4 regions of the Hydrogenophaga soli genome follow, and region 4 is predicted to be linked to each of the others. Evidence: predicted binding sites of a transcription regulator. Region 4 holds the regulator's gene; each other region holds the start of a gene.
The links. Region 4 encodes sigma-54, which starts transcription at its own class of promoters, with help from an activator protein. Its sites were predicted from a motif close to TGGCANGNAANCTGCTTT; they were not measured.
Positions count from the first base shown of each region.

Region 1 (4,623 bases), on a different contig from region 4:
GGACGCTGTCGGCGACCTGGTGCACGGTCTGCAACGCGAGCGGGGGCTGGCCAACCGCTACCTGGCCCTGCACCACCCGCCGCACACCCCGGCCACCGACAGCCTGGACGACCCCGCCCACCTGCCATGGACCACCCAGGCCCAGCACTGCCTGACGCTTGAGGCCCAGGTGCGCCAGGCGTTTGACGCCACGCCCGCGGCCCAGGCCGCGCAACTGGCCCAGAGCGCCCGCCTGTACGCCCGCATGGCCTACGCCCTGCAGGGGCTGGATGCGCTGCCGCAGCTGCGCTCGCTCATCAGCCAGCGCCAGCTGCACCACCGTCAGACCACCGAGGCCTACATCAAACTGATTGCCGGGCTGCTGGCCGTGGTGTTCGAAGCCGCCGACAGCGCCGCCGACCCCGCCATCTCCCGCCTGCTGGTGGCCCTGTTCAACCACATGCAGGGCAAGGAATGGGCCGGGCAGGAGCGTGCCGTGGGCACCGCCATGTGGGCCAGCGGCCAGGCCGATGCCGACACCCATCAGCGGCTGCAGCACCTCATCGAACTGCAAGACAAGTGCCTGCGCGTGTTTGCCGACTTTGCCCCGCCCGCGGTGCTTCAACTCACCGCCCGCCCGGCCCACACCCGCCACCAGACCGAGCTGGAGCACCTGCGCCAACAAGCCCTGGCCGCCCCCGACGGTTCGGCGCTGGACCCCGAACTCAACACCACCTGGTTTGACTGCTGCACCGCCCGCATCGACGACCTGAAGGTGGTGGAAGACCGGCTCACACAAGAGCTGGTCGCCCTGTGCCAACAGCGCATGACCCTGGCCCAGCAGGAGTTGGAGCGCCTGCAACGCTGGGCCCAGGGCCAGGGCGAAGACCAGCCCACCGCCTCAGCCCTGGCCTTCTTCGCCGCCACCCCTGCGCTGGAGCCCGCGCCGTTTGCGGGCGAGGCCAACCCCCACACCCCCCACCCGCGGCACGAGGTGGAGCGCTCCATCCTGGACCTGGTGCACGAGCAATCGCAACGGCTGCAAGCCATGGAAGCCGAGCTGGACACCGTGCGCGCCAGCTTGAACGAACGCAAACTGATTGAACGTGCCAAGGGCGTGCTGATGGCCCACCGCCGCCTGAGCGAAGAAGACGCCCACCGCTTCCTGCGTCAAACCGCCATGAGCCAGAACCGCCGCCTGGTGGACGTGGCCGACGCCCTGCTGTCCATGGCCGACGTGCTGCCGCCCGCCGCGGGCTGAGCGGCTTGCCACCGCGGCGCAAGCCTCACTGATCCGCCGCCGCGTTGCGCGCCTGCCCGGCCTGCAACGCCTGGTTCAGGTCTTTTTGAACCTTGTCCATCTGCGCCTTGGCCTGCTGGGCCTGTTGCGCTTGCAACTGGGCGGAAGTGGCCGCGGTGCTGGCCACATCGGCCCCGCACCCGGCCAGCAGGGAGGCGGCCAAGGCCAGCAAGGGCAGGGATTTGAACGGTGAACGCATGGGGGCCTCCAGACCGAAAACGCTTTGGAAAGCGCTTTTTATATCCCGCCCTTCACCCGGCCTCCCGTTCCGTCCGCACGGGCGTGGAGCGCACCCAAGCCGTGCACCCCATGCACACACACGCCCCACGCGGCCCCGGGCATGCACAACAACGCAGCATGCCCGTGGCCGCGATGGCCCGAAAACCGGCCCAAACCCCCATCCCCACGGGCTGGCACGCAACCTGCTTGTGCTGAAGCAACCCCACCGCGCACCAATGGCGGTGCACGGTGGGGAAAACGGACAACGGCGTCCATCCCCCGGCCTTCAGCGGTCGGGGTGATGGACGCCGTTTTTGTTTTTCCGGCCCCGGTTTTTTGTTCCAGGAGTTGACCATGCGCCCCACGACCAGCCCCCTGCCCCCTGCCGCAGCAGCGGACACCGCACGCCCCCTGGGCCAACCCGCAACCGCAGCAGCCCAGACAGCAGACACCGCCCCGGCCAGCGCCAGCCGCCGCAGCCTGCTCAAACAAGGCGCTGCCGTGGCCGGGGGGGCACTGTTTGGCGGCCTGGGTTACCAGCCGGTGTGGGCCGCGGGCTCGGATGCGCCCGAGAAGAAGGAAGTGAAGATCGGCTTCATCCCCCTGACCGACTGCGCCAGCGTGGTCATGGCCAGCGTGCTGGGCATTGACCAGAAGTACGGCGTGAAGATCATCCCCAGCAAGGAGGCCAGCTGGCCCGGCGTGCGCGACAAGCTGGTCAACGGCGAGCTGGACTTTGCCCATGTGTTGTACGGCCTGGTCTACGGCGTGCACCTGGGCGTGAGCGGCCCCAAGAAAGACATGGCCGTGCTGATGACGCTCAACCACAACGGCCAGGCCATCACCCTCAGCAAGAAGCTGGCCGACAAGGGCGCGGTGGACGGGGCCAGCCTGGCCAAGCTGATGCAGAGCGACAAGCGCGAATACACCTTTGCCCAGACCTTCCCCACCGGCACCCACGCCATGTGGCTGTACTACTGGCTGGCCACCCATGGCATCCACCCCATGAAGGACGCCAAGATCATCACCGTGCCCCCGCCGCAAATGGTGGCCAACATGCGCGTGGGCAACATGGACGGCTACTGCGTGGGCGAGCCCTGGGGCCACCGCGCCATCATGGACGGCATCGGCATCACCGGCACCACCACCCAGGACATCTGGCAAGACCACCCCGAAAAGGTGCTGGGCGCCACGGGTGAATACGCCAAAAAGTACCCCAACACCTGCCGTGCGGTGACCGCCGCCATCCTGGAAGCGGGCAAGTGGATCGACGCGGGCTTGCAGAACAAGCTGAAGATGGCCGAAACCATCGCCGACAAGGCCTATGTCAACACCGGGGTGGACGCCATCAACCAGCGCATCCTGGGCCGCTACCAGAACGGCCTGGGCAAGACCTGGGACGACCCCAACCACATGAAGTTCTACAACGACGGCGCGGTGAACTTCCCCTACCTGAGCGACGGCATGTGGTTCCTGACCCAGCACAAGCGCTGGGGCCTGCTGAAGGACCACCCCGACTACCTGGGTGTGGCCAAGGCCATCAACCAGATCGACCTGTACAAGGACGCCGCCGCCGCCAGCAAGACCCCGCTGCCCAAGAGCGACATGCGCAGCCACAAGCTGGTGGACGGCGTGGTGTGGGACGGCAAGGACCCCGCCAAGTACGCCGACGGCTTCAAGGTCAAGGTCTGAGGAGAAACACCATGGTCAGCGCCGTGTTCCACGGGCCGCTGGAGGGGGCTGCTGTCCCTTCCACCGGCCACCCCAAGCCCCCCAATGCAATGAATTCAGTAGCACACACACCAACTATTAAAAGCGCAGAAGGCCAAAAAAGCTTGAAGCCTGTGGCCAGCACCACTCGCGCCACCCCCTCGCGCTTTGACGGGCGCGAGCTGGCCCTGCGCATCCTCCCCCCGCTCATGGGCCTGGGCCTGCTGGTGGGCCTGTGGGCGCTGGTGTCCATCAGCACCGGCAGCGCCATCCCCAGCCCGCTGGAAACCTGGGGCCAAGCGGTGCAGGTGTTTGCCGACCCGTTCTACCGCAACGGCCCCAACGACCAGGGCGTGGGCTGGAACGTGTTGCAGTCGCTGCAGCGCGTGGCCGTGGGCTTCGGGCTGGCGGCACTGGTGGGCATTCCGGCGGGGTTTGCCATTGGGCGCTTTGAGTTTTTGAGCCGCATGTGCAATCCCATCATCAGCCTGCTGCGCCCGGTGTCACCGCTGGCCTGGCTGCCCATCGGGTTGCTGGTGTTCAAGGGGGCCAACCCGGCGGCCATCTGGACCATCTTCATCTGCTCTATCTGGCCCATGGTCATCAACACCGCGGTGGGCGTGCAGCGCGTGCCGCAGGACTACCTGAACGTGGCCCGGGTGCTCAACCTCAGCGAATGGAAGGTGCTCACCAAGATTTTGTTCCCCGCCGTGCTGCCCTACATGCTGACCGGGGTGCGTCTGGCCGTGGGCACGGCGTGGCTGGTGATCGTGGCCGCCGAAATGCTGACCGGCGGCGTGGGCATCGGCTTTTGGGTGTGGGACGAGTGGAACAACCTGAACGTCAAAAACATCATCGTGGCCATCTTCGTCATCGGCATCGTCGGCCTGGTGCTGGAGTTTGCGCTCATCAAGCTGGCTTCGGCCTTCACGTTCGACGAGGTGAAATCATGAACAACCCCAGCAAGTACATCGAAATCCAGGGCGTGGGCCAGACCTTCAAGACCAAGAAAGGCCCGTTCACCGCCCTGCGCGACATCGACCTGAGCATTGCCAAGGGCGAATTCGTGGCCCTCATCGGCCACTCGGGCTGCGGCAAGTCCACCCTGCTCAACCTGATTGCCGGACTCACCACCCCCACCTCCGGCACGCTGCTGTGCGCCAACCGCGAGATTGCCGGCCCCGGCCCTGAGCGGGCGGTGGTGTTCCAGAACCACTCGCTGCTGCCCTGGCTGACCTGTTTTGACAACGTCTACCTGGGCGTGGAGCGGGTGTTCGGCCAACGCAACCCCGGCGCGCCCGCCGAGACCAAGGCCCAGCTGATGGCCCGCACCGACGCCGCTCTGGCCCTGGTGGGCCTGACCCACGCGGCGCAAAAACGCCCCGGCGAAATCAGCGGCGGCATGAAGCAGCGCG
Region 1 is NZ_BAAHAK010000001.1:112,212-116,834, reverse strand. Features, by position in the region: gene ACYVB7_RS00480 (nitrate- and nitrite sensing domain-containing protein) at 1-1,240, shown strand, start outside; gene ACYVB7_RS00475 (hypothetical protein) at 1,266-1,478, opposite strand; gene ACYVB7_RS00470 (CmpA/NrtA family ABC transporter substrate-binding protein) at 1,853-3,190, shown strand; gene ntrB (ABC transporter permease) at 3,202-4,161, shown strand; gene ACYVB7_RS00460 (ABC transporter ATP-binding protein) at 4,158-4,623, shown strand, end outside.
Region 1: a site for sigma-54 is predicted at 1,691-1,708, ahead of ACYVB7_RS00470 (CmpA/NrtA family ABC transporter substrate-binding protein). Genes of this name have one in related genera too.

Region 2 (4,623 bases), on a different contig from region 4:
GATCGCCAGGGGCAGCATGGTGGGCAACTTCCTCGTTCCGTCATGACCACTCACGATCTCCGTGGGGCACGTGTGGTGTCTTGGGACGGCTACGGTGCCAATGTGCCCGGTCTCATGTCTGCCGCATGGGATGGGGGTGCGTTCAATGCCCTGGTGGATGATGACGGCGTCATCCGGGCGGTGCCCTTGGTGTCCGAATACCGGGGGCACATTTACGCGTCGTTCGCGTTGAGCGTGTTTCGTGCTTTGTTGGGCCCCACGTCCGTCGAGCCGGGTTTTGCCGGGGGGGGCGTGGATCGTTTGGTGTTGCGCCAGGCGGCACAGGCGCTTGCCGTCCCCGTGGACGCACGGCTCAGCACGCTGGTGCCTTACCGGGGTCCAGGCGGACCCAGCGGCGGCTCTTACACGTATGTGTCAGCGTCCGACATCCTCCATCGACGGGTGCCCGCGAACGCACTGCAAGGCAAGGTGGTGTTGGTGGGCACTTCGGTGCCGGGTTTGCAGGATGTGCGCGTCACCCCTGTCGGCCCAGCGTACCCTGGGGTGGAAGTACACGCCAACCTGATTTCAGGTTTTCTGGATGGCAACGCCCCCACGCGGCCCGACTACGCGCCCGGATACGAACTGGTGGTGGTGGCCTTGAGCGGGCTGCTGCTGGCCGTGGTTCTGCCGCTGGTGTCGCCGTGGTCAGCCGTGGGCTTGCTGTTGGGTGTGTGGGGTTGTTTGGTTGGGTTGAACACCTGGCTGTACATGGTCCATGGCCTGGTCATGCCCTTGGCGGGCGGCCTGTTCATGGTGGTGTTGTCGTTCGGGCTTCACATGGCCCATGGGTACCTGACGGAGAGCCGATCCAAGCGCCATTTGGCGGAGCTGTTTGGCAGCTATGTGCCGCCGGAACTGGTCAATGAAATGCTCAAAGACCCAGGCCGCTACACCATGCAGGCCGAAGAGCGTGACCTGACGGTGATGTTCTGCGACATCCAGGGCTTTACCCTCATGGCCGAAAGCCTTCCCCCCTCCACACTCCAAGCCCTGTTGAACCATGTGTTCAATGAACTGGGTCATGTCATTCGGGCCCATGGCGGCACCATCGACAAACACATGGGGGACTGTGTCATGGCGTTCTGGGGGGCACCCGTGCCATGTGAGGACCACGCCCACCAAGCCGTTAAAGCGGCCTTGGCCATCGTGGATGCCATGGAGTCCATCAACCGCCACGGTCAGGCAGTGGGTTGGCCGTTTCTGCGGGTGGGTGTGGGCATCAACACCGGCAAGGTGCTGGTGGGTGACATGGGCTCAGACGTGCGGCGGGCGTACACGGTGATTGGAGATGCGGTGAACGTGGCCGCACGATTGCAAGAGTTGACGCGTGTGCATGGCGCAGATGTGTTGGTGGGCGAGGCCACACAGCGGCAAGTGATGCGTTTCCATCCAAAGGGATGGCTTTGGACGGATCGGGGCGAGGCGGTCTTGCGGGGGAAAGCGGGCGGCGTGTGTGTGTTTGGCGTGAGTCGTGGGGATCAAGGATTCTGAAGGACAAAAAATGTCAGTCCTCTGCGACCTTGCTCAGTGTCGTTGCACAAAAACGTTTGCCAACACTGGGTGTAAACGCTCAAACAGGGTCCAAAAATGTCATCTTTTCAGCGCATCAGGTGTGGCACGGATGATGCTGTAGGTATCACGCGTCGATGTTGACGGTGACTCAACCAGGAGTGTGGAAATGAGAAAGACGGTTCAAAAGGGTTTCACCCTGATCGAATTGATGATCGTCGTGGCGATCATCGGTATTTTGGCTGCAGTGGCATTGCCTGCGTATCAGGATTACACGGTGCGCGGTCGCGTCAGTGAACTTGCCATTATGGCTTCTGCCGCCAAGGTTACTGTTACAGAAAATATTTCTTCTAATGGGGGGACAATTGCCGCTGGTTCGTGTTTGGGTGTTGCCACATTCAGCACACCATCCAAGAACACTGCTAGCTTGGCGTGCGCTGATGCTAGTGGCGTTGTCACTGTTACCGGAACAGCTGCCGCTCAGAACGTTGTGCTGACTTACACCCCGGTTGTTGATACTGGAAAGGTAAAGTGGACCTGCACTACGCCAGCAGGGAATTTTAAGTATGTTCCCACTGAGTGCCGTGCCAGCTGAATATCGTCTAGCTGAAAAAAAGCCCCGCAGTGATGCGGGGCTTTTTTTGCATATGTCTTACCCATATATTTCGCAGATTTGGATTTTATTTCTGCTTTCCCCTAATCTAATATGGGCATATTTTGCTAATAATTTTTTTGATTCACTAATTCGTGGTGTGCCACCGTCTTTCGCGTTGGTAGTGGTGGTATTGGCGTGGTTTAGACGTTTAAAGTGGTTTTTTTTGATATTTCTTCCATTTTACGCCTTGCTTCCATTTGAGGTATTTTATGTGATTAGGTATCACGAGCCAAGTAACTCTAATGTATTGGCTGTAATTTTTGAGTCAAGTTATTCTGAGGCAAGTCAATACGTAGGCTTGCTATGGATTGTGGTACTTGTGCTGGCTATGTTGGCTATTGTTGCTTTGACGATAAAGATATCGAGAAGAAATGATGTATTTCAAAGAAGTAGAGCTTTGCAGTGGATTGGTTACGCAGGTCTGCTTCCTTTGATTCAATACGGATGGCTGGAATGGGATTGGAATGCGAAAAAAGACAATTTTTTCGATATTCAAACGGATGGTGTAAAGGAAAATATATCCCCTGTCACCGATGTTTCCACTCCTGCAGGGGCGATGCTAAGTGATTCTTATCCTGTTGGCGTGTTTTTTAGATTTCGGGATTATTTGGGAGAGCGGACTCGAACTAAGGCGGCAGCTACAGCAATTCAAACATACAAATTTCATGTTGTATCGAATAATGACATCGCTCGTGAGGAGGTGTATGTGCTGATAATTGGAGAGTCTTCCAGGCCGGATCATTGGGGTTTAAATGGATATTCACGAGATACGACACCCAGGCTGAATTCCATGTCCAATTTGGTGAGTTTCCGAAATGTAGTGTCTTCTTGGCAAGCAACCCGTCGTGCGGTACCTGTAATTTTGGTGGGATTTCAAGCTAATAACCATGTGGCCGCGGCAGGGAGGCCATCAATTGTCAGTCTCTTTAAGCAGGCTGGGTTTAAAACATATTGGATATCCAATCAAGCCAAACTGGGAATCCATGATTCGATCATTTCGGTGCATTCGCATGAGGCTGATGAGGTATATTTTACGAATCTGGCTGATCATACACAGCAAGGTAACTTCGATTACGAGGTTGTGAATATATTTAGGAAAAAGGCTATGGAGAGGCCTGGAAAGAAGTTTTTTGTGATTCACACAATGGGGAGTCACAAAGAGTATCGCAATAGATATCCGGATGAGTTTTCCAGATATGGCGGATTAATGCCTTATAACTCAGATGTGGCGCAAGTTGATGCATATGATAATAGTGTGTTTTATACGGATAATGTGGTGTCGGAGATAATAAAAGTCGTCAATGGGGTTGGTAATTCCTACTCGGCCGTATTCTATATATCCGATCATGGGGAGAATCTGCCGGAAAATGGCTGTTCCGAAGATGGACATGGGCGTCAAAATGAAGCTGACTTCAGGGTTGCATCGTTTATTTGGTTTTCAGACGATTTGCTGAGAAATCGTCCGGAGCTCTTAATCGCGGCCAAGCGAGGAGTAGAGTTTCCATATGAATCGGTAGGTGTCCTGCACACGCTTTCAGATGTTGCGAATCTTGCATTTCCAGAATTGGATGTGAGCAGGAGTTGGATTTCAGATTCCTGGATGAGTCGCGTTCGGTGGGTGAATGCGGTTCCTGACTTTGATTTGGCCAAACGGGTGGGCGAATGCAAAAGACTGAGAATAAAGTAATTTGGATATTGGTTGTGCTTTTTTTTATATCGGGATTTTGCGCTCTGCTCTATCAAATCGCGTGGCAGAGAATGTTGTTTGCATATCTTGGGATTGAGTTGTCAGTTGTAACTGTTGTGATTTCGTCCTTTATGCTAGGACTGGGTGGGGGGGGGCTTCTGGGGGGGGTTATTGCGGATAAATTCCCAGTTAAGGCAATTGAACTGTTTGCGGCTGCTGAAGTGGGGGTCGGGATTTTTGGTTTCCTTAGTCCTGTGCTCTTTCGAGTTGTGGGGGTTAATTTGCTCGGCGAGAATATATTTGTGGTGGCATTGTTCTTGTTCTTGTTATTGCTTACGCCGACCGCGCTGATGGGGGCAACGTTGCCCATCTTGGTAACTCACGCGACCCGATGTTGGCAGCATGTAGGAAAGTCCACTGGTAGCTTCTATTCCGCAAACACGCTGGGTGCGGCACTTGGGGCAGTCTTTACTGGTTTTGGGGCCTTTAATTTTCTGACATTAAACTGGGTCGTTTGCTGTGCGGCATGTGGGAATCTGATCATTGGCTCGAGTCTATTTGTATTTTTTATTCGAAAGCCATAGATGTGCGTAATTAGAGTTGTCTCATTTTTGGTTGGCTTTGTCAGTCTCTCGCTGGAGATAGTATGGCTTCGGGTGATTGGGTTTTATGAAGGGAATACTGCGCAGGTGCTATCGTTGGTACTTGGTGTTTATTTGATTGGAATTGC
Region 2 is NZ_BAAHAK010000008.1:52,210-56,832, forward strand. Features, by position in the region: gene ACYVB7_RS14570 (CHASE2 domain-containing protein) at 1-1,533, shown strand, start outside; gene ACYVB7_RS14575 (pilin) at 1,721-2,146, shown strand; gene ACYVB7_RS14580 (sulfatase-like hydrolase/transferase) at 2,118-3,893, shown strand; gene ACYVB7_RS14585 (fused MFS/spermidine synthase) at 3,869-4,477, shown strand; gene ACYVB7_RS14590 (spermine/spermidine synthase domain-containing protein) at 4,505-4,623, shown strand, end outside.
Region 2: a site for sigma-54 is predicted at 1,656-1,673, ahead of ACYVB7_RS14575 (pilin). Genes of this name have one in related genera too.

Region 3 (4,623 bases), on a different contig from region 4:
CACGCAGGCGTGCCCGGGCTCGCAGCCCAGCGGCATGGGCAGGCTGCGCAGGGCATGGTGGGGGCACGCAGTGCAGTCCACCGCGCCACCTTGCCAGTGGGTGCAGGAGATGTCGCCATGGGTCACCCTGTGGCGTGGTTCGCCGACGTTGTCCATGGCGCGTGCCCCGTCAAGACCCGGCGGGGGCCACCACGGGCCGTCCGCCGCGGCCAATGGTGGCGATGCTGACCTTGGCCACGCCGGGGGGCGCTGCGGCGGCGTCGGCGCTGCTGCACGCACAGGCGGCCTGGTTGGGGTTGACGAAGGTCAGCCCCGACTTGGTGGGCGTGTCGGCAAAGTCCATGGTCACCCCGTCGAGCAGCAGGCGGCTTTCGGCGGGCAGGAACAGGCGCACGTCGCCCAGTTCCATCACCTCGTCACCAGGGCGGGGTTGGGCTTCGACGTTGAATTCGGCGTTGTAGCCGGAGCAGCCGCCCGCGCTCACCGTCAGGTGAAAACCCGCCGTGGGCGGCAGGCCGGAAAAGCGCACCATGCGACGGATGAACTTCTCTGCGGCAGGCAGGATGGTGAGGTTGGGCAGCATGGTGCGTGACCTCAGGCCTTGACGATGCAGCCGTCCACCGGGCACACGGCCTGGCACTGGGGCGAGTCGTACTGGTCGGCGCACTCGGTGCACTTCTTGGGGTCGATCACGTAGGTGCCGCCTTTTTCGCGGATGGCGACGTTGGGGCACTCGGGTTCGCAGGCCGAGCAGGCGGTGCAGGTGGAGGAGATGATCTTCAGGGCCATGGCGTTGCTCCTTGGGTGGGTTGAGGGGAAATGCGGTGTGTGCGGTGGCGCAGCAGGTGTTCAGGCGGCCTGGGCCAGGCCGTCGGTGCCCTGGGTGAAGGCCCCTTGGCGAATCTGGGCGTCGCCCCGGGCCTGGTGCACGGTGGCCCCGCTGGCCACGCGGGTGCGGTAGTCGGCAAACCAGTCGAGGGCGGCTTTTTCGATGAACTCGCCCACGTACTGGTCCACGGGCTCGATGCCGGCGTCTCGCAGCTCGTCCTTGGGACAGGCACCGATCTTGGCCACCAGCACGGCGTGGCAGTCGTTGATGGCGCGCACCACCGAGGGCAACTGCTCGTCGTCGCCATACCCGCCTTGGCAGTACTGGTCCACCCGACGGTGACCCACGAACAGGGCCTGGGCCGCAGACACTTCAAAAATCTGGAACTCGGTCACATGGCCAAAGTGCTCATTCACCCGGCCCCCGCCCTGCGTGGCCACGGCCACCAGCACCTTCAGGTCGGCCGCGGCGTCCAGCGCGGTGGACGAGGCCAGCGCCTCCTGCTTGGCGGCGTGTTGGGCCTGGCGTTCGGTTTCCACCTGTTCCTGGTACACACGGCGGCGTTCCAGGTCGTAGGTGATCTCCATCTGGTCCACCTTGTCCTGGGTGAACTCTTCGCTGCGGTCTTCGCCCAGCAGGCCCACGGCGTCGGCCCGGCACTGGCGGCAGTGGCGCATGAGGTTGGCACCGCCCGCGCAGGCGTCCTGCACGGTCTTCAGCTCCTGGGCGGTGGGGCCGCGCTGGCCGGTCAGGCCGAACACGGTGCCATGCTCGGCCTCGGAGATGAGGGGCATGATGTTGTGCAGGAAGGCCCCGCGCTTCTTCACCTCGCGGTTGACCTCGATCAGGTGCTCGTCGTTGATGCCGGGGATGAGGACCGAGTTGATCTTGGTCAGCACGCCGCGGGCGGTCAGCATCTCCAGGCCCAGCATCTGGCGCTCGTGCAGGATGCGGGCGGCCTCCACGCCGTGGTAGCGCTTGTGGTTGAAGAAGATCCAGGGGTAGATCTTTGCGCCCACTTCCGGGTCCACCATGTTGATGGTGATGGTGACGTGGTCCACGTTGTACTTGACGATCTCGTCCACGTAATCGGGCAGGGCCAGGCCGTTGGTGGACAGGCACAGCTTGATGTCGGGCGCGGTTTCCTGCAGCTGGCGGAAGGTTTCAAAGGTCTTGGCCGGGTTGGCCAGGCTGTCGCCCGGGCCGGCCACGCCCAGCACCGTCATCTGCGGGATTTCGCTGGCCACGGCCAGCACCTTCTTCACGGCCTGATCGGGCGTGAGCTTTTGCGACACCACGCCGGGGCGGCTTTCGTTGGAGCAGTCGTACTTGCGGTTGCAGTAGTTGCACTGGATGTTGCAGGCCGGGGCCACGGCCACATGCATGCGGGCGTAGTGGTGGTGGGCTTCTTCCGAGTAGCAGGGGTGGTTCTTGACCTTGTCCCAGATCTCGGCGGGCATGTCGTCAGGCCCGGCGGACGAGCCGCAGCTGGCCTTGCCCGAACCGCCGCTGGTGCCGCAGCCGCTGGCCGCGGGCTGGGGCGGGGCGATGGGCTCGCCCAGGCGTTGGATCTTGCCCAGGCTCACATAGGTGGGGCTGGGGGCGGTGCCGACAGGCGCGTGAGCTGGCATGGGGAACCTTTCCTTGCAACCGGCGTTGGTTGCTTGGTTCCTGCCTAAGCCAATTTCATGCCACGGCGTTTGTCATTGAAAATCAAGCACTTGCTGTTTTTGTCGGGTGTCGGACATGCCACAAAACCGCGGTTTGTGGGGGTGGGTTGTCGGGCTTACGACACAGGGGGAATGGGGTGGCTGGCCGCAGAATTTAAAAACAATGAAATGTCAACTCCCTCAAATGGGGGAGTGGCTGGGGCGGCCAGGCGGCGTACTATGCCCAGCATTTTTTTGTTTGAAGGGACATCGTGAAGCTGTTTTCTGTACGCAACCCGTTGATTCGGGGCACGCTGGGCGTGGCCATGGCGGCCATGCTTTGGGCGCAAGGAACTTCTTGGGCTGCCGATGGCGTGGTGGACAAGGTGGAGGCGCTCTCAATTCCTGCGCGTGAGGTCAAGCAAGAAACCCGCGCGGGTTTTGCCGTGGACACCCACACCTTTGTCTACCGCCTGCCCGAGGCCAGCGAGACCGAACGGGAACGAGGCCGTAGCGCTGCCCCTCGTTCAGGTGGTGAAGTGCCGCAGATCGGTTTTGCCCGCCAGACGGGCGAGCTGAAGCAAGCCGCCTACGTGGCGCAGCACCTGAACTGGACCGTGCAACCCAATGGCGATCGGGTGGCCACATTGCAGGTGGCCTCACCTGCGGCGCAGGGCCTGCGCCTGGCCTTGGTGTTCGACAAGCTGGACCCCCGGGTTCGCCTGGCGGTGTCGGACAAGGCACAGACCCACCTGGGCGTGTTCACCGGGGCCGATGTCATCGACCAGGTGGCCCAAGCCGGTGGCATCAGGGTGGGCAGCACCCAGGCATACCACTGGGTCTCGCCCGTGGCGTTGGGCGAGAGCCTGTCCATCCAGTTCACCGTGCCCGCGCAGGTGGGTGCCAATGGCTTGTCTTTTGGCGTGGAGTGGGTGTCGCACCTGACGGTGTCGCCGTTGGCTGAACGCTTGCAGCCGCAGGCCGCATCGTTGGCGTGCGAAAAGAGCATTGCGTGTGGCTCCACCGCCGAACAAACCACGGGCAAAAGCGTGGCGCGCATGGTGTTCACCGACCCGTCCACCGGTTCCTCGTACACCTGCACGGGCACGTTGCTGAACAACACCCAGCAGGATTGGGCTCCCTACTTCCTCACGGCCCACCATTGCATTTCCACGCAGGCCGAGGCGTCCACGCTCCAGACCTACTGGTTCTACCAGGCGGCCGTGTGTGGGGTGGACGTTCCCAGCAACAGCCTCGTCTCGGTGTCGGGTGGGGGCTCGTTGCTCTACACCAGTGCCGACACCGATACCACGCTGCTGCGCCTGAACCAGAGTGCGCCCAGTGCGGCCATTTGGGCGGGTTGGTATTCGCGGCAAGTGGGGTTGTCCAACACGGTGTTTGGCATTCACCACCCGCATGGCGACTTGAAGAAAATCAGCAGCGGGATCAATGCCACGTACGCCACTTGCGCTGACGATGCGGGGTCAACCTCCGACTTCACCTGTACCACGGGGGCTGACGTGTCCGTGGCCAAATTCCATGTGGTGGGCTATAGCGAGGGCACCACCGAGCCCGGCAGCAGTGGCTCTGCACTGTTCCTCAACATGGGAGGCAGCCACTATGTGGTGGGGCAGCTCAAAGGGGGTAATGGCAAGTGCACCACGTCTTCCACCGAGATTGGGGTGGGCATTTACGGGCGGTTTGACACGGCCTTCAGCGCCGGGTTGTCGAAATGGTTGAGCCCCGCCACGACCACGGTGGCGCGGGCACCGGTTTACCGGTTCTACAACACGGCCAAAGGAACCCACTTTTTCACGGGCAGTGCCGCCGAGCGGGACTATGTGATGGCGTCCTTGCCCTCTTACACCTATGAGGGCGTGGCGTTTTATACCTACGCCAGTGCCACGGGCAGTTACAGCCCCGTCTACCGCTTCTACAACGCTGCGGCTGGAGCGCACTTTTACACCATCAGCGAGGCGGAGAAAGACTACGTTGTTGGCAACCTCTCCAGCTACAAGTATGAAGGTTCTGCTTGGTATGCCAGCACGGTCTCAGACGCGGCCAACACGCCCTTGTACCGCTTCTACAACGTGGACACCGGCTCCCACTTCTACACCACGAACGCCTCCGAGAAGGATTACGTCG
Region 3 is NZ_BAAHAK010000003.1:308,512-313,134, reverse strand. Features, by position in the region: gene ACYVB7_RS07260 (4Fe4S-binding leucine-rich repeat protein) at 1-156, opposite strand, end outside; gene ACYVB7_RS07255 (HesB/IscA family protein) at 170-583, opposite strand; gene ACYVB7_RS07250 (4Fe-4S binding protein) at 595-789, opposite strand; gene nifB (nitrogenase cofactor biosynthesis protein NifB) at 850-2,460, opposite strand; gene ACYVB7_RS07240 (trypsin-like peptidase domain-containing protein) at 2,751-4,623, shown strand, end outside.
Region 3: a site for sigma-54 is predicted at 2,506-2,523, ahead of nifB (nitrogenase cofactor biosynthesis protein NifB). Genes of this name have one in related genera too.

Region 4 (4,623 bases):
TCTGCTGGGACTGAGCGCGCCGCCCATCGCCCAGGCCCAAGCCCAAGCCCTGCGGGGCTGGGACGATTGGAAGGCCACCTACGTGGCCTCCGACGGGCGCGTGACCGACACCGGACAGCGCAACATCAGCCACTCCGAAGGTCAGGGCTTTGGCCTGCTGCTGGCCACCGCGGCAGGTGACAAGGCCACATTCGAACGCATCTGGGCCTGGACGCAAGCCAACCTGGGCAAGCGCCCCGACGGCCTGTTTGCCTGGCGCTGGGAGCCGGGCCGCGGCATCACCGACATGAACACCGCCACCGACGGCGACCTGTTCATCGCCTGGGCCCTGCAACGCGCCGCCGAGCGCTTCAACCTGCCGGAGCTGAAAGGCCGCGCCGCGGCCATCGGCCAGGCCATCCGCGACAAGGTGGTGCAGGACGGCACGCCCTGGGGCACCATCATCAAACCCGGGGTGGACGGCTTTGGCACCCCGCAGGGGCAGGTGGTCAACCTGTCGTACTGGGTGTTTCCGGCCTTCGAGGCGCTGAACAAGGTGGATCCGCACCCGCAGTGGCAGGCCCTCACCACGTCGGGGTTGCGGTTGGTGGAAGTGGCCCGCTTCGGCCGTTGGAGCCTGCCGCCCGACTGGCTGCTGCTGGTCAACCCGCTGGCCCCTGACCCCAGCCGCCTGCCCCGCTATGGCTACGACTCAGCCCGCGTGCCGCTGTACCTGCACTGGGCGGGCCACGCCACCCCCGGGCGAATGGAAGGCTTCAAGAAGTTCTGGACCCACTTCCAGTGCGACGGCTTCCTGCCCGGCTGGGCCAACGTGCAGGACAACTCCATCGACAGCTACGGGGCCGACCCCGGGGTGCAGGCCATCCGAAGCCTGCTGACCACTGGCAAACCGCCCAGCTCACGCCTGCCCATGACGGCCCAGAGTTACTACTCGGCCACCCTGGGCATGCTGGTGGAGGTGGCGGCGCGGGAGGGTGGGCGCAAGTAGCGCGGCAAGCCGCGTGCTCAGAGCGCCTTGCGCAAGCTGGCCGGGGCGATTTTCAGCGCCTCGCGGTACTTGGCCACGGTGCGGCGGGCGCACTCGATGCCCTGCTCTTTCAGCATGTCCGACAAGGCGTTGTCCGACAGCGGCTTTTTGGGGTCTTCCCCCGCCACCAGCTGCTTGATGAGCGCCCGCACCGCGGTGCTGGAGGCGTTGCCCCCGGTTTCGGTGCCCAGGCTGGAGCCAAAGAAGTACTTCAGCTCGTAGGTGCCAAACGGCGTGGCCATGTACTTGGCGGTGGTCACGCGGCTGATGGTGGACTCGTGCAGGCCCAGCTCGTCGGCAATCTCGCGCAGCACCAGCGGGCGCATGGCCAGCTCGCCGTGCATGAAGAAGTTGCGTTGGCGCTCCACGATGGCACTGGAGACGCGCAGGATGGTGTCAAACCGCTGCTGGATGTTCTTGATGAACCAGCGCGCCTCTTGCAGGCGCTGCTGCATGCCCGCGCCGTCGCCACGGCTCCCTCGGCCTTCGCGCAGGGCGGCGGCGTACACGTCGTGCACCCGCAGCTTGGGCATGACCTCAGGGTTGAGCTGCACCTTGAAGCCGCGCCCCGCGCGGGTCACCAGCACATCGGGCACCACCATCTGGCCTTCCAGGTTGGCAAAACGGCGACCGGGCCGGGGTTCGAGCTGGGTGATGAGGGCCAGCGCCTCGCGCACCAGCGGCTCTTCCAGCCCGCACACCAGGGCCAGCTTGCGGGTGTCGCGGCGGGCCATCAGGTCCAGGGGTTGCTGGCAGATGGCCAGCGCGGCCCGGGCTGCGGGGGTGTTGCGCAGTTCGTTGATCTGCAAGCGCAGGCACTCGCCCACGTCGCGTGCGCCCACCCCGGGCGGGTCCATGTTCTGCAGCCAGCCCAAGGCCGTGCGCAGCAGTTGCACGGTGGCCTCACGGCGCTCCTGCACGGCGAGGTCGTCCGGGTTGCCGGGCTCGAACGAGGCGGCCAGGTCTTCCAAGGGGTCGGCCAGGTAGCCGTCGTCGTCCAGCGACTCGATCAGCGCGTACAGCGCCGCCTGTTCCTCGGGGCTGAGGCGCAGGCCCAGGGCCTGCTGGTGCAGGTGGGCCTGCAGGGTGATGTGCTCACTGGCGAGGTCGGCGGCGCTGGCGGTGTCATCGTCGTCGTGGCTGCCGGTGCCCCGGGCGGGGGCTTCGCCGCCCCACTCGCCGTCGTCGGGTTGCATGTCCACGGTGCCGTCACCCGACCAGTCGGGCTCGGTCAGGCTGACATCGTCACCCGACGAGGCTTCGGGGGTTGACTCGGCAGAATTTGATGACTCAAAAACAGACTCAGCGCTTGATGTGCCTGAACTTTCTGCTACACCTTCCATGGCGCGCTCGGACAACACATCCCCCAGGCTGACCGGGGCATCGGCGGTTTCCAGGCCAAACGACTCGCGCTCGGCGGCCTCGTCCTGACGCTCCAGGAAGGGGTTTTCGTCGAGCATCTGCTCGACCTCCTGCCCCAGCTCCAGCGTGGACAGCTGCAACAGCCGAATGGACTGCTGCAGCTGGGGCGTGAGCGCCAGGTGCTGCGAGACGCGGAGGGACAGGCCTTGTTTCATGGGCGCATCACATGCGGAAGTGTTCGCCCAGGTACACCCGGCGCACGTCGGCGTTGTCCACAATCTCGGCGGGCGTGCCCTGCGCCAGCACCGTGCCGTCGTTGATGATGTAGGCGTGGTCGCAAATGCCCAGCGTCTCGCGCACGTTGTGGTCGGTGATCAGCACCCCGATGCCCCGCGCCTTCAGGAAACCGATGATGCGCTGGATCTCGATGACGGCGATGGGGTCGATGCCGGCAAACGGCTCGTCCAGCAGGATGAAGCGGGGCTGGGTGGCCAGTGCCCGGGCAATTTCCACCCGCCGCCGCTCGCCCCCCGACAGCGCGGGCGCCGGAGAGTGGCGCAGGTGGTCCACCCGCAAGTCGGCCAGCAGGGCGTCCAGGCGCTGCTGCACCACCGCGGGCGACAGGCGTTTGCCCTGTTCGTCGTGCTGCAACTCCAGCACGGCGCGCACGTTGTCTTCGACGTTGAGCTTGCGGAAGATGGACGCTTCCTGCGGCAGATAGCCCAACCCCAGGCGCGAACGGCGGTGGATGGGCTGATGTTCAATGGGCTGGCCGTCCAGGAAGATGTCACCCCCATCGGCCCGCACCAGGCCCACGATCATGTAAAACGAGGTGGTCTTGCCCGCGCCGTTGGGACCCAGCAGGCCCACCACCTCCCCCTCGTTGACAGCCAGCGACACGTCCTTGACCACCTTGCGGCTGCCGTAGGACTTGCGCAGGTGCATCGCCTCCAGACGCACCGGCTGGGGTGCATCGGGTTCGAGGGCAAGGCGGACACTGGCGCCGCCGCTCACCGGCCAACCCCATCCAGCACGGGGGCCGACCGCAGACGCGCCGGGTCGGTGGCCGCAGGGGCCGGAGCCCCTTCGGCAGGCCGTGGCGTGGGCGTCAACATCGCCCGCACGCGGCCAGAAGGGTTGGAAGGCGTCTTGCTGGCCTCGCCACCGTCCACCGAGAAGGTTTCCGCGGCGTTGTTGTAGACGATCAGGCTGCCCGAGGTTTCATCGGCCAGGGTGGCTCCACGGTAGCGGCGCAGCATGGCGCGCTGCTCGAACCGCACCACGTCGGTCTGTCCGTTGTAGTCGATGCGATCGGACACACCCTCGATGTACTCGTCCAACCCCTCGCGCTTCTGGCGGAAAAAGGCGGGCTTGGCGGCTGAACCGGTGACCACCCCGAACTGGTTGCCCTGGGCGTCCTGACGGACTTCGACCTTGTCGCCCCGGATGACGATGGTGCCCTTGGTGATGACCACATTGCCGGTGAACACGCTGAGCTGACGCACGTCGTCGTAGCGCAGGCTGTCGGCCTCGGCATTCATGGGCTTGTCGCGGTCGGCCTTTTCGGCATGGGCCGCGGCACACAGCCACAGCGCACTCAAGGCCACCCAGCCACACCCCAGCCGCCGCAGGCCGGAAACAAGGGCATGCGGTCGGGCGCTGGGCACAGGGGGAGTGGAACGAGGAGTCACAAGCAAACTCATGGCGGCATGGTATTTGCTTGTCATTGTAGCGGTGCCGTCGGGATTTCCTGACGGCACCAAAGGCAAAAACGCGAGAGTCTGAGGCTTTCAGCCCTTGCGGCTGGCCTCTGCCAGCTGGTTCACCACCGCCAGCGCACGTTCACCGGTGCCCGCTGTGGACGGGGACGTGAAATACCGCCCGGCCACACCCAACGCGGGCACGCCGTCAAGCTTGTAGGCCTCGGCCATCTGCGCCGCACGCTTGAGCTTGCCCGCCACCGAGAAGGCATTGAAGAACTCCAGGAACTTGGCCCGGTCCAAGCCTTGGCGAGCCGCCCAGTTGGCGATGTCGTCGGGCGTGGACAACTTCTGGTGTTCACCATGGATGGCCACGAACACCTTGGCATGCAGTTCGTCGAGCTTGCCCATGGCTTCCAGCGCAAAGTACAGCCGCTGCAGCGGCTCCTGGGCCGAACTGAAGGCAATGGGGTTGCGACGCACCACGATGTGGGCGGGTTGCTTCTTGACCCAGGTGTCGAAGGTGGGCTCGAA
Region 4 is NZ_BAAHAK010000002.1:31,881-36,503, reverse strand. Features, by position in the region: gene ACYVB7_RS03330 (glycosyl hydrolase family 8) at 1-988, shown strand, start outside; gene ACYVB7_RS03325 (RNA polymerase factor sigma-54) at 1,006-2,604, opposite strand; gene lptB (LPS export ABC transporter ATP-binding protein) at 2,612-3,334, opposite strand; gene lptA (lipopolysaccharide transport periplasmic protein LptA) at 3,400-4,056, opposite strand; gene ACYVB7_RS03310 (thiol:disulfide interchange protein DsbA/DsbL) at 4,180-4,623, opposite strand, start outside.